2 regions of the Sinomonas sp. RB5 genome follow, and region 1 is predicted to be linked to the other one. Evidence: riboswitches for the same ligand, from Rfam matches in the RefSeq annotation. Region 1 holds a riboswitch; the other holds the start of a gene.

Region 1 (6,090 bases):
ACCTCGGTGTACACGGCCTTGGTGTTCTCGCGCAGGGCCGCCTTGAACGCGGCCGGATCGGTCGAGTCCACGAACGTGGTCTCGACCCCGAACCGGCGCAGCGTCACGTCGAGCTGGGTGATCGTGCCGCCGTAGAGCTTGGAGGAGGCGACGATGTGGTCCCCGGCCTGGGTGAGCGCGGCGAACGTGATGAACTCCGCGGCCATGCCGGAGGACGTCGCGACCGCTCCGATGCCGCCCTCGAGCGAGGCGATGCGCTCCTCGAAGGCGGCGACGGTCGGGTTGCCGATGCGGGAGTAGATGTTGCCGTACTTCTGCAGCGCGAACAGGTTGGCGGCGTCGTCCGAGTCCTTGAACACGAACGAGGTCGACTGGTAGATCGGGACCGCCCGGGCGCCGTGCTCGGCGTCGGGCGTGCCGCCGGCGTGCAGGGCGCGGGTGCGGAAGCCGAACTGGCGCTCCGCCATCAGGCGTTCGCCCCGGCGAGGTCCGCCCCGGTGAGGTCCGCGCGGTGGCGGGCGGCGCCGTCGTGCCTCGTGACCGGCAGCAGGTCAGTGCGCAGCTCGGTGCCGTTCTTGCGGGCGAGGTCCGCCTCGAGCTCGCGCACGATCGGGAGGACGTCGCCGCCGAACGCCTCGAGCTCCTCCTGGAAGTGCAGGTAGCCGGTGAGGAACAGGTTCACGCCGATCTTCTTGTACTCGACGATCCGCTCGGCGATCTGCTCGGGGGTGCCGATGAGCTTGGTGCGGAAGCCGTCGTTGTACTGGACGAGGTCCTCGAACGTGGAGTCCTCCCACATGCCCTTGCCGTCCTTGGTGGACTGGCCGGCCTCCTTGACGGCGGCGGCGAAGCCCTCGACGGCGGGCCGGTGGGCCTTGGCGATGATCTCGCGGAGCGTGTCCTGGGCCTCCTTCTCCGTGTCGCGGGCGATCACAAAGCCGTTGAGGCCGAAGCGCGGCGCGGCGGGGGCGGTGCGGCCGTCCTGGGCGGCGGCCAGGACCCCGGCGATGTTCTCCTTGAAGCCCTCGATGTCGCGGCCGTTGGAGAAGTACCAGTCCGCGGTGCGGCCTGCAGCGGCCTGCGCGGCCGTCGAGTTGCCGCCGAAGAAGATCTCCGGGTGCGGGCGGCCCGGGACGTCCAGCGGCGCCGGGTTCAGCGTGAAGTCGGAGATCGTGTAGTACTTGCCCGACTGCGAGTACTCCTTCTGCGTCCACAGGCCTCGGAGGGCGTTGATGAACTCCTCGGTGCGGACGTAGCGCTCGTCGTGCTCGAGCCACTCCAGGCCGAAGTTCACGAACTCGTCCTTGAGCCAGCCCGAGACCACGTTCACGGCCGCGCGTCCGCCGGAGAGGTGGTCCGCGGTGATGATGAACTTCGCGAGCACCCCCGGGTGCCACATGCCCGGGTGCACGGCCGAGATGACCTTGAGCCGCTCGGTGGCCATGAGCAGCGCGAGACTGAACGAGGTGGCCTCGTGCTGCTTGTCCGCGCCGTAGCTCGCGGCGTAGCGGGTCTGCGTCAGGGCGTACTCGAAGCCCGAGTCCTCCGCGATGCGGGCGAGCTTCCTGTTGTACTCGAACTCCCAGTTGGTCCGCTGCTCGATGGTCGAGACGACGAGGCCACCCGAGACGTTGGGCACCCAGTAGGCGAACTTCAGCGGGGTCTCGAGGTCGATCCCAGACAAGGACATAGTGCGCTCCTTACGTGCGGGCGCGACGTGGGGCTCGGGCCGAGGCTCCATAGCACTCACCATCGCTTCTGGCAGTAGCACCTTTGGCTCCGGACGGCGGTCCCGCCGGGGCCAGGGTTGCTGCGGCGTCACAGATCCAGATCTCTCAGCCGCTCGGGATGGTCAGTCCGATTCTGTCGAAAGGCGGCGTAACGATGCAAATTATTTCGTCACACTCGCGGGAGTCGGTGCCGCGCCGAATACTGTTCGGTGGCGTGCCCGCCGGTCGGCCGCCGGAGAGGGGAATGCACTGATGGGACGCACGACGGCGGGCGGTTCCGCCTCGTACGCGGAGCTCGCCGAGCGCTTCGCTCCGGTCTTCGCGCGGATCGAGGGCGGCGCGCTCGACCGGGAGCTGGCCAGGGCCCTGCCGTTCGAGCAGGTCGGCTGGCTCAAGGACGCCGGGTTCGGCCGCGTGCGGGTGCCAGCCGAGTACGGCGGCTTCGGCGCCTCCATCGAGACGCTCGTCCGGCTGCTCATCGACCTCTCCGCGGCGGACTCCTCGGTGGGTCACCTGCTGCGCTCCCACTTCGCGTTCGTGGAGACCATCTCGCTGCAGGACGAGGCCTTCCGGGCCCGGTGGTTCGGCCGGGTCGCGGACGGCGCCCTCTTCGGCAACGCCGCGACCGAGAAGTCCGGCAACGCCCTCGGTACCGTCCAGACGCGCCTCGCCCCCGCGGCCAACGGGTGGCTCCTCACCGGCGAGAAGTACTACACGACCGGCACGATCTTCGCCGACTACGTGGCCGTCATGGCGTCCCCGGAGGACTCCGCCGCGCGGCTGTACGCGATCGCGCCGACCGGGCATGCCGGCGTCGAGATTCGCGACGACTGGGACGGCTTCGGCCAGCAGATGACCGGCACCGGGACGGCCGTGTTCCGCGATGTCCCGATCCCGGACGAGGACGCCGTGCCCCGCACCGAGTCCACCACGCATGAGCCGGCCTTCCTCCAGCTCATGCTCCTGACGGTCCTCGCCGGGATCGGGAAGGCCGTGGTGCGCGACGCCTCGGCGCTCGTGGCGAAGCGGACGCGGACCTTCTCGACCGGGTCCGGGCAGCTGTTCCGCGAGGATCCGCTCATCCTGAACCTGGTGGGGCAGCTCGCGGCCAAGTCGTTCGCCGCGGAGTCCTCCGTGCTCGCCGCGGCCCGCGAGCTCGACGCCGCCCTCGCCCTCGGCCCCGACGCCCCGGCCGAGGACCGCTACGTGCGGGGAGCTGTCGCCGTCGACCTCGCCCAGGTGGCCGTGCCGCCGCTCGTGATCGACGCCGCGCAGCAGCTCTTCGACACGGCCGGCGCCTCCGCCGTGTCCCGGGGCAAGGCGCTCGACCGGCACTGGCGCAATGCCCGGACCGTCGCGACGCACAACCCGGCGGCGTTCAAGGCGCGCGGGCTGGGGGACTGGTTCGTCAACGGGACCTCGCCCGTGGCCCTGCACAGCATCGGCGAGGCAACGGCTCCGGCGGGGTCGGCCCGCTAGGCGCAGCTGACTCCTCAACGGCGCGTAGATGACCCCTCGACGGTGCGGACCTGACTCCTCAACGGCGCGTATCCCTCGTTGAGGAGTCACCTACGCCGTTTCGAGGAGTCACCTACGCCAGCTTGAAGAGTCACCTACGCCGTTTCGAGGGCTCACGCCCGGGCCAGGAGCTCCTCGCCCACCCGCCCGCGCTGGTAGAACACCTCGCGCCCGGCGCGCACCGGCTCGGTGAGCCCCGACTCCGCGAGCACCTTGAGGTGCGCGTTGACCGTCCCGGCGGCGAGGTCGAGCGCGCAGGCGAGCTGCGTCGTCGTCATCGGCACGTCCAGCTGCGCGAGGATCTGCGCGCGCGTCCGCCCGAGCAGGCGTGAGACCGGCGACTCGCGCGTCTCCCGCGTCGCCTCCCACAGCCGCCCGACGCCGCGGGGCGCGTACGTGATGGTGGGCACGAACGGGGCAATGTTGAGCACGAGCGTGTTGGGCCACACGAAGGCGTTCGGCACGAGGATCAGGCCGCTGCCCGGCTTGGGCCGCTCCGTCGCCTCGCACCCGCGCGTGATCTCCAGGCCGGTGTCGGTGGGGCGCACGCTCGGGTGCAGGGTCTTGAACACCTCCTGGATGCCGTACCGCGCCAGGTCGTCCAGGCGCGAGTCGATGTCCGCGAGCAGCACCGAGCGCAGCCTGGGCCAGTAGGGCTCGAGGGCCGTGGTCCAGTACCAGCGCAGCGCCGCCACGATCCGGCCCACCGAGCCCTCCGGGTCGGCGCGCAGCTCGGTGAGGGTGGCCCGCATGTAGCCGACGAGCTGGCACTTCTCGAGGCAGTCGAAGTCGCGCGCCCACAGCTCGGCGGGCACCTCGGCGACGGCGTCGAGGGCCTCCGCGAACGTGTCCGCGCGGGTCGGGGTCGGCGTGAGGGAGTCGGCGATGAAGCCCTTGGGCTGCACGAGGGTCGTCAGGACCCGCAGGTGCTCGCGGGAGAGCGGGTCGCCGCTCGCGGAGATGCGCTGGCGCGCCTCGGTGATCCAGGGCCGGTGCAGCGGCGTCCCGGCCTGCAGCGCGCGCAGGCTGGTCACCGTCTCCCACAGCGGGGAGGCCTCGAAGTGGACCTTGGTGAGGTCCTCGCTCGTGAGCGTGATCTGCATGGGCCCAGCGTAGGTTTCGGCGTGGCCCCGGTCGAGGATTCGGTGAGGGCCGAATCGTTTCGTCCCCCCTCGGCCCCGCGCAGACTTCTGGGCATGGAACCGAAGACCACCACCGCACCCTCCTCCTCCGACCACGGCTCGGCCGCCCGGATCCCGGACGCCCACGCCCTCGACGCCCGCCGGGGCGACGCCGCAGCCTCCGCCGTGGCCCCCGTCCGCGGGCGGCTCCTCCACCCCCTCCAGGCCGCCGAGCGCAGGCCCGCACGCGCTCCGCACTCCGTCCCCGCACCCGCCGCGGCACGCACGACGGCGGAGGCGAACCGGCCGTTGGCTCCTCGCTGGCCGGAGGGCGCACCGCGGGAGCTGGCGCCACGGGACCTGGTTCCGCCGACATCCCTCCCGGACACCTCGGGCGACCTGCTCGGGCTGCCCGATCTCCGCCCGCTCGTGCGGGCCCTGCGCGCGGGGTGGGCGTGGCTCGTGCGGCAGGCGCGGGCTTCCACCGAGGTCGACGCCCGGCTGCGGGCGCGGCGCGACGAGGATTCGGCCACGATGGCCCGGTCGGGAGCGATCCCGGGGCGCCTCATGTGAGCAGAATGTTGACGTGTCAATCGCTCAAGTCTACAGTTGATTGAAGCATCAACTAAGATCTTGGAGGCACGCATGTCCTGGCTCAAGAAGCTCTTCGGCACGACCGACTCGTCCGCCGCCCACCGCGCCGAGGCTCCGGCCGCGGAGGCGACCCGCGCTCCGGCGCCCCCTTCCGCGGAGGCGCCCACCGCCGTCGTGCGGGAGGGCGCCCCGCGGATCGGGGTGGTGACCGGAAGCACCCGCCCCGGGCGCAACAGCCGCCAGGTGGCGGAGTGGGTCGTTGCGCGCGCGAACCAGCGCGGCGACGCCTCCTTCGAGCTCGTGGACATCGCCGACTTCAATCTGCCGCTGCTGGACGAGGCCTTCCCCGCCGCGTACGGCAACTACCAGGGCGAGCACACGAAGGCGTGGGCGGCGAAGATCGCCGAATTCGACGGCTACGTGTTCGTCACCCCCGAGTACAACCACTCGACGGCGCCGGCCCTCGCCAACGCGCTCTCGTTCCTCAACGCCGAGTGGGCCAACAAGGCCGCGGGCATCGTGGGCTACGGCTCGGCGCTGGGGGCGCGGGCGGTCGAGCACCTGCGGGGAGTGCTGTCCGAGCTGCAGATCGCCCACGTGCAGAAGACCGGCATGTTCTCGCTCTTCAACGACTTCGAGGACTTCTCGGTGTTCAAGCCGACCGACCTGCAGGCCGTGTCCGTGGACCCCATGCTCGATCAGCTCGTGGCCTGGACCGTGGCGTTCGCCCAGGTCCGCGCGGGCGAGCTCGAGGCCGCCGCGGTCTGAGCGGCTCCTGGAGGTGCCGTAGGTGACTCCTCAACGCAGCGGAGGTGACTCCTCAACGGCGCGGAGGTGACTCCTCAACGCAGGTGGTTCAGGAGTCAGCTACGTCCGGTTGAGGAGTCAGATCCGACGAGCTTCCAGGACCTGCGCGATCTCCGCGATGCACGGCTCGTTCTGCAGGCTCGTCGTGTCCCCCAGCGCCGTGCCCTCGAACAGCTGCGTCAGGAGCCTGCGCATGATCTTGCCCGAGCGGGTCTTGGGCACGTCCGGCACCACGACGATCTCGCGCGGTTTCGCGATCGGCCCGATCTCCCGCGCAACATGCGCGCGGAGCTCCGCCGCGAGGTCCCCGCGCCGCTCCA
Region 2 (6,090 bases), on a different contig from region 1:
GGGCCACGTGACGGTACTGCTCGGCCACTCGGGCGTGGGCAAGTCCACCATGGTCAACGCGCTCACCGGCGCCGACCGCGCCACCGGCGGGGTCAACGCGGTGACCGGGCGCGGCCGGCACACCTCCTCCTCGGCGCTCGCGCTGCGCCTCGCCGACGCCCCGTCGGGCAGCTGGATCATCGACACTCCCGGGATCCGCTCGTTCGGGCTCGCCCACGTGGACCCCGACCGGATCCTGCACGCCTTCGCCGACCTCGAGCCGGGCATCGAGGCATGCGAACGCGGCTGCCGGCATGACGCCGCGGCAGTGGGCTGCGGCCTCGACGCGTGGGTCGCCGGCGGGCACGCGGGCGACGCCGGCCCGGCCCGCCTCGCGTCGCTGCGCCGCCTCCTCGGGGCCGGCCCGCGGGAGGAAGCGCAGGACGAGAAGGAACTCGGCGTCTAGGCTGTGCTCCCGTCTCGGCTGTGCCTCGCGGCCGGCGCGCGCCCCAGGGGATAGCGTGGGGTCCATGACCTCAGTGACCGAGACCTCGTACAACGACGACCTCCGCCTCGCCCACGTCCTGGCGGACTCGGTCGACGCCCAGACGATGGAGCGGTTCAAGGCCCTCGACCTGAAGGTGGAGACCAAGCCGGACCTGACCCCGGTCACCGACGCCGACCGCGCCGCCGAGGAGGCGATCCGCGGGCAGCTCTCCCGCTCCCGGCCCCGCGACGCGGTGGTGGGCGAGGAGTTCGGGACCACGGGCCACGGTTCCCGCCGCTGGATCATCGACCCGATCGACGGCACCAAGAACTTCGTCCGCGGCGTGCCCGTGTGGGCGTCCCTGATCGCCCTGGCCGACGGCGACGAGATCGTGGTCGGCGTGGTGAGCGCCCCGGCCCTCGGCCGGCGGTGGTGGGCGGCCAAGGGCACCGGCGCCTACACGGGGCGCTCCCTCGCCTCCGCCACGCGGCTGAAGGTCTCCGACGTCTCGAAGCTGCAGGACGCGTCGCTGTCCTATTCCTCGCTCTCGGGCTGGAAGGAGCGCGGGAGCCTCGAGGACTTCCTCGGCCTCACCGACGAGGTCTGGCGGACCCGCGCCTACGGGGACTTCTGGTCCTACTGCCTCGTCGCCGAGGGCGCCGTGGACATCGCCACAGAGCCCGAACTCGCCCTCTACGACATGGCCGCCCTCGTGCCCATCGTCACCGAGGCGGGGGGCCGCTTCACCTCCCTGGACGGGCAGGACGGCCCGTGGGGCGGCAACGCGCTCGCGACCAACGGCATCCTGCACTCCGAGGTGCTCGGCAAGCTGAACCCCGGCCGCGACGACCTCCTGCCGGGCTGACGCGGGCCCCGGCAGCCGGCCCGCGCCCCGTCACCGTTCGTCACACTGACCCGCTGCGCGCCGCCCGGCGTGCGCGGCCCTCCCGCGTGCCCTAGGGTCTTTGCCAAGGTCACGAGTGCCAGCGCGAAACCCCGGTTTGCTGGCCGGCAACCCTCCCAGACGCGGCGGGGTGCCCCGGGTGACGACCGGGCCGGTCCGGAACGGATGCGGCAAGCGCGGACCCGAGGGTCCCTCGCCTGTGAGGAACGCCGATGAGCACTGTCCTGTCCCCCACCGCCGACGCTGCCGAGCTGAGCGCGCGGTACCCCGACGCGCTCGAGCCACTCGCCGCCGTCGTCGGCGCCGACCTCGCCGCGCCGCTCGTGACCGGCGGGAGCGTCCGGTACGCCAATCTCGACTACGCGGCCTCGGCCCCGGCGCTGGCCGAGGTCGCCGACCACCTCACCGAGGTGCTGCCCTTCTACGCGAGCGTGCACCGCGGCGCCGGCTACGCCTCGCAGATCAGCACGAGCGTCTACGAGAACGCGCGCGGAACCGTGCGCGCCTTCGTCGGGGCGAGGCCGGACGACGCGGTCGTGTTCACGCGCAACACCACCGACTCCCTCAACCTGCTCGCCGGCTGCGTCCCGCCCGGCCTCGACGTCCTCTACCTGGACATCGAGCACCACGCGAACCTCCTGCCCTGGCAGGGCCGCGCGCACCGCAGCGTCGTCGCCGCGGACACGGTCGCCGAGACGCTCGAGCGCCTCGGCGCAGAGCTCGCCCACGGCGGGGTGGGCCTCCTCGCCGTGACCGGGGCCTCCAACGTCACCGGGGAGGTCCTCCCCCTCGCCGAGCTCGCCGCCCTCGCCCACGCCCACGGGGCCAGGATCCTCGTCGACGCCGCCCAGCTGGCCCCGCACCGCCGGATCGACATGGCCGGGGACCCCGGAGCCTCGACGGGCATCGACTACGTCGCCTTCTCGGGCCACAAGCTCTACGCCCCCTTCGGCAGCGGCGTGCTCGTGGGCCGGCCGGACTGGCTCGACGCCGGCCGGCCGCACCTCGCCGGCGGCGGCGCCGTCAGCGAGGTCCGCCTCGAGTCCGTGGCCTGGGCCACCGGGCCGGCCCGGCACGAGGCCGGCTCCCCCAACGTCCTCGGCGCGGCGACGCTCGCCCGCGCCGCCGAGGTCCTCGGCGCCCTGGACCCCGTCGCGTGGACCCGCCACGAGGAGCAGCTGCGCGCCGCGCTCGTGGACGGCCTGGAGGCGATCGACGGCGTCGGCGTCCACCGCCTCTTCGCCGACGCGCCGTCGGCGATCGGGGTGGTGAACTTCTCGATTGCCGGCTACGACGCGGGCCTCGCGGCCGCCTACCTCTCCGCAGAGCACGGCATCGGCGTGCGGGACGGGCGATTCTGCGCCCATCCTGCCCTGACCCGGCTCGGGCTGCCCGCGGGCTCCCTGCGGGCCAGCTTCGGCGTCGGCTCGCGGCTCGAGGACGTCGAGCGGCTCGTGGGAGCGGTCAGCCAGCTCGTCGAGGCCGGGCTGGGCATCGACTACGCCGTCGACGCCGGGCGCTGGGTCCCTGCCCGGGACACCCGGCCGTTCCCCGCCTGGGCGCCCAACACCCCGGGCACCGCGGGGGCGGCGCCGTGCAGCCTCGGCGAGTGAGCGGCGTCGTCCGCACGCCCTAGGGGCCGCGCCCGACGTAGAGTGGGGAGCCGGAATCCTCGAAAGGAACTGATGGGACGCGGCGGGCCGAAATTCGACGACGCGCGGCGGCGCGAGCTCGCCGGGGCATTCTCCGCCGGCGGCGAGCACTACGAACGGGTCCGCCCCGGCTACCCGAGGGAGGCGGCCGACTGGATCGTCCCGGACGGCGCGCGCACCGCGGTCGATCTCGGGGCCGGCACCGGCAAGTTCACCGAGCTGCTCGTGGCCCGCGGCCTCGCCGTGACCGCCGTGGACCCGTCCGCGGACATGCTGGCCCAGCTCGCCGCCAGGCTCCCCTCGGTCACGTGCGTCGCTGCCCCCGCCGAGCGGACCGGGCTGCCGGACGCCTCCACGGACGTGGTGGTCGCCGCCCAGGCCTGGCACTGGTTCGACCCGGCGGCCGCGACCCGCGAGGCGGCCCGCCTCCTCAGTCCGGGCGGCCGCGCCGGGCTCGTGTGGAACCAGCTCGACACGCGCATCCCCTGGGTCCACCGGCTCTCGCGCATCATGCACGCCGGCGACGTCCACAAGCCGGACTACCACCCGCCGTCGGGCCCGGAGCTGCACGGCTGGGAGCCGCTCGTGATCGCCTGGGAGGACCCGACCACCCCCGAGGGCATCGTGGAGCTGACGAAGTCCCGCAGCTACTACCTGCGGGCCTCCGAGAAGAACCGGCGCAGGGTCGAGGACAACCTCGCCTGGTACCTCTTCGAGCACCTCGGCCACTCCCCCGACGAGCCCCTCGCCCTGCCCTACATCACCCAGGCCTGGCGCGCCACGGAGGCACCGCGCTGACGCCGGTGCGCAGCACCTTGCCGCACGCAAGCGCAGCCCGTAGTGTTTAGGTATACCGAAAACTTATGTTTGGCACGTCTAAGTGCCAGGCAGGCGCTGGCGAGGAGGCCGGTCGAGGGTGGACAGGGTGCTGAAGGCGCAGCGCACGGCCGCGGGCCGCTCCCGCTGGCCCCTGCTCCTCGGGGCCCTCGGACCGGCGTTCGTCGCCTCCGTGGCCTATGTGGATCCCGGCAATGTGGCGGCGAACCTGACCGCAGGCGCGCGGTACGGCTATCTGCTCATGTGGGTGCTCGTCCTCGCCAACCTCATGGCGACGCTCATCCAGTACCTCTCGGCGAAGCTCGGCGTGGTCACGGGGCGCACGCTCCCGGAGCTGCTGGGAGCCCGCCTGAGGCCCGGACCCCGCCGGCTCTACTGGGCGCAGGCCGAGATCGTCGCGCTCGCCACAGACCTCGCCGAGGTGGTGGGCGGCGCGCTCGCGCTGCAGCTCCTGTTCCGGGTCCCGCTCCCCGTGGGCGCCGTCATCGTCGGGGTCGTCTCGATGGGGATCCTCGCGATCCAGGATTTCCGCACCCAGCAGCGGTTCGAGCTGGCGATCATTGCCCTCCTCGCCGTCATCGCGCTCGGCTTCCTCGCCGGCCTCGCCGTCAGCGCGCCCTCCCCGGCCGCCATGGCCGGCGGGCTCCTTCCTCGGTTCGACGGCCCCGACTCGGTCCTGCTCGCCGCCTCCATGTTGGGGGCCACCGTCATGCCCCACGCGATCTACGTCCATTCGGCGCTGTCCCGCGACCGCCACCGCGCCGACGGCCACCCGGGCGCCCCGGCCATCCGGCGGCTCCTGCGGGGGACGCGCGTGGACGTGGTGATCGCCCTCGGGGTCGCGGGCGTCGTCAATATCGGCATGCTCCTCCTCGCAGCCTCCACTCTCGGCGGCACCGAGGGAACGGACTCGATCGAGGGGGCGCACGCGGCGATCGAGAGGGCGCTCGGCCCCGCCGTTGGCATCGTCTTCGCCGTGGGGCTGCTCGCCAGCGGCCTCGCCTCCACCGCCGTGGGCTCCTACGCCGGTGCGACGATCATGCAGGGCCTGCTCGAACGCCGCATTCCCCTCGTCCTCCGCCGTGCGATCACGCTGGTCCCGTCGGTGCTGGTCCTCGCCCTCGGCGTGGACCCCACGTGGGCCCTCGTCGTGAGCCAGGCGGTCCTGAGCTTCGGGATCCCGTTCGCCCTCGTCCCGCTCATCCGGCTCAGCACCCAGGCCGCCGTGGTCGGCGAGCACACGCTGCGGCCGCCGCTGGTGGTCGCCGCCTGGCTCAGCGCAGCGCTGGTCATCGTGCTCAACGTCGCCCTGCTCTGGCTCACGGCCGGCCCCCTGCTCGGACGGTAGGGTGGATGGCGTGAAGAGCCAGCTCTCCTCCTCCACCGAGGACTACGTGAAGACGATCTATGCCTTCACCGAGTGGCAGGACGCCCCCATCACGTCCTCGCAGCTCGCGGCACGGCTCGGCGTGGCGAACTCGTCGGTGTCCGAGATGGTGCGCAAGCTCAAGGACCTCGGCCTCGTGGACCACCGCCCGTACGGCGCGGTGCGGCTCACCCAGGAGGGCCGGCGCGTGGCGCTCACCATGGTCCGGCGGCACCGCCTCCTCGAGACCTTCCTGGTCAGCGAGCTGGGCTACAGCTGGGACGAGGTCCACGTCGAGGCCGAGCTGCTCGAGCACGCGGTCTCCGACCTCTTCGTCGAGCGCCTGGCCGCCAAGCTCGGCAACCCTGCCCGCGATCCCCACGGGGACCCGATCCCGACGGCGGAGGGGACCGTGCCCCGCATCGACGCCCACCGCCTCAGCGAGCTCGATCCCGGCCACACGGGACGGATCACCCGGATCAGCGACGAGAACCCGGATCTGCTCCGCTACCTCGCCCAGGAGAGGATCTCCCTCGACACGGACGTGACGGTGGTGCGGCGCAAGCCGTTCGGCGGCCCGCTCGTGGTCCGCATCGACGAGGGCGACGGCTCGCGCGACTTCGACGTTCCCGACGAGGTGGCCGGAGCGGTGTGGGTCCGGAACGGGCCGCCCCACGCGGGCTGTGCCCTCGAGCCCGGCTCCTAGTACTTCCGCTGGAGCCAGAACGCGAGCACCGTATCGGCCAGCGCCAGCACCGCCAGGACGAGGCCCAGCGGCTGCCCGCAGGCCGCGGCGGCCAGCCCCGCCGCCGCGAACGCGGCCAGGCCCACGAGCGGGCGCCGGGGCCAGGAGATCCTCCGCCGC

Evidence for each region. Region 1 has a riboswitch for S-adenosylmethionine ahead of sfnG (dimethylsulfone monooxygenase SfnG). Riboswitches for the same ligand answer to the same signal wherever they lie in the genome.
Region 2: another riboswitch for S-adenosylmethionine. It lies ahead of ACVWWH_RS13755 (aminotransferase class V-fold PLP-dependent enzyme); the one in region 1 lies ahead of sfnG (dimethylsulfone monooxygenase SfnG).

Annotation. Positions count from the first base shown of each region.
Region 1 is NZ_JBSSGJ010000013.1:86,778-92,867, reverse strand. Features, by position in the region: gene ACVWWH_RS14930 (O-acetylhomoserine aminocarboxypropyltransferase/cysteine synthase family protein) at 1-467, opposite strand, end outside; gene sfnG (dimethylsulfone monooxygenase SfnG) at 467-1,690, opposite strand; SAM riboswitch class I at 1,747-1,855, opposite strand; gene ACVWWH_RS14920 (acyl-CoA dehydrogenase family protein) at 1,983-3,209, shown strand; gene ACVWWH_RS14915 (ArsR/SmtB family transcription factor) at 3,362-4,351, opposite strand; gene ACVWWH_RS14910 (hypothetical protein) at 4,445-4,942, shown strand; gene ACVWWH_RS14905 (NADPH-dependent FMN reductase) at 5,015-5,731, shown strand; gene acs (acetate--CoA ligase) at 5,849-6,090, opposite strand, start outside.
Region 2 is NZ_JBSSGJ010000011.1:121,715-127,804, forward strand. Features, by position in the region: gene rsgA (ribosome small subunit-dependent GTPase A) at 1-445, shown strand, start outside; gene hisN (histidinol-phosphatase) at 510-1,331, shown strand; SAM riboswitch class IV at 1,439-1,553, shown strand; gene ACVWWH_RS13755 (aminotransferase class V-fold PLP-dependent enzyme) at 1,583-2,983, shown strand; gene ACVWWH_RS13760 (class I SAM-dependent methyltransferase) at 3,056-3,820, shown strand; gene ACVWWH_RS13765 (Nramp family divalent metal transporter) at 3,948-5,207, shown strand; gene ACVWWH_RS13770 (metal-dependent transcriptional regulator) at 5,218-5,931, shown strand; gene ACVWWH_RS13775 (YrdB family protein) at 5,928-6,090, opposite strand, start outside.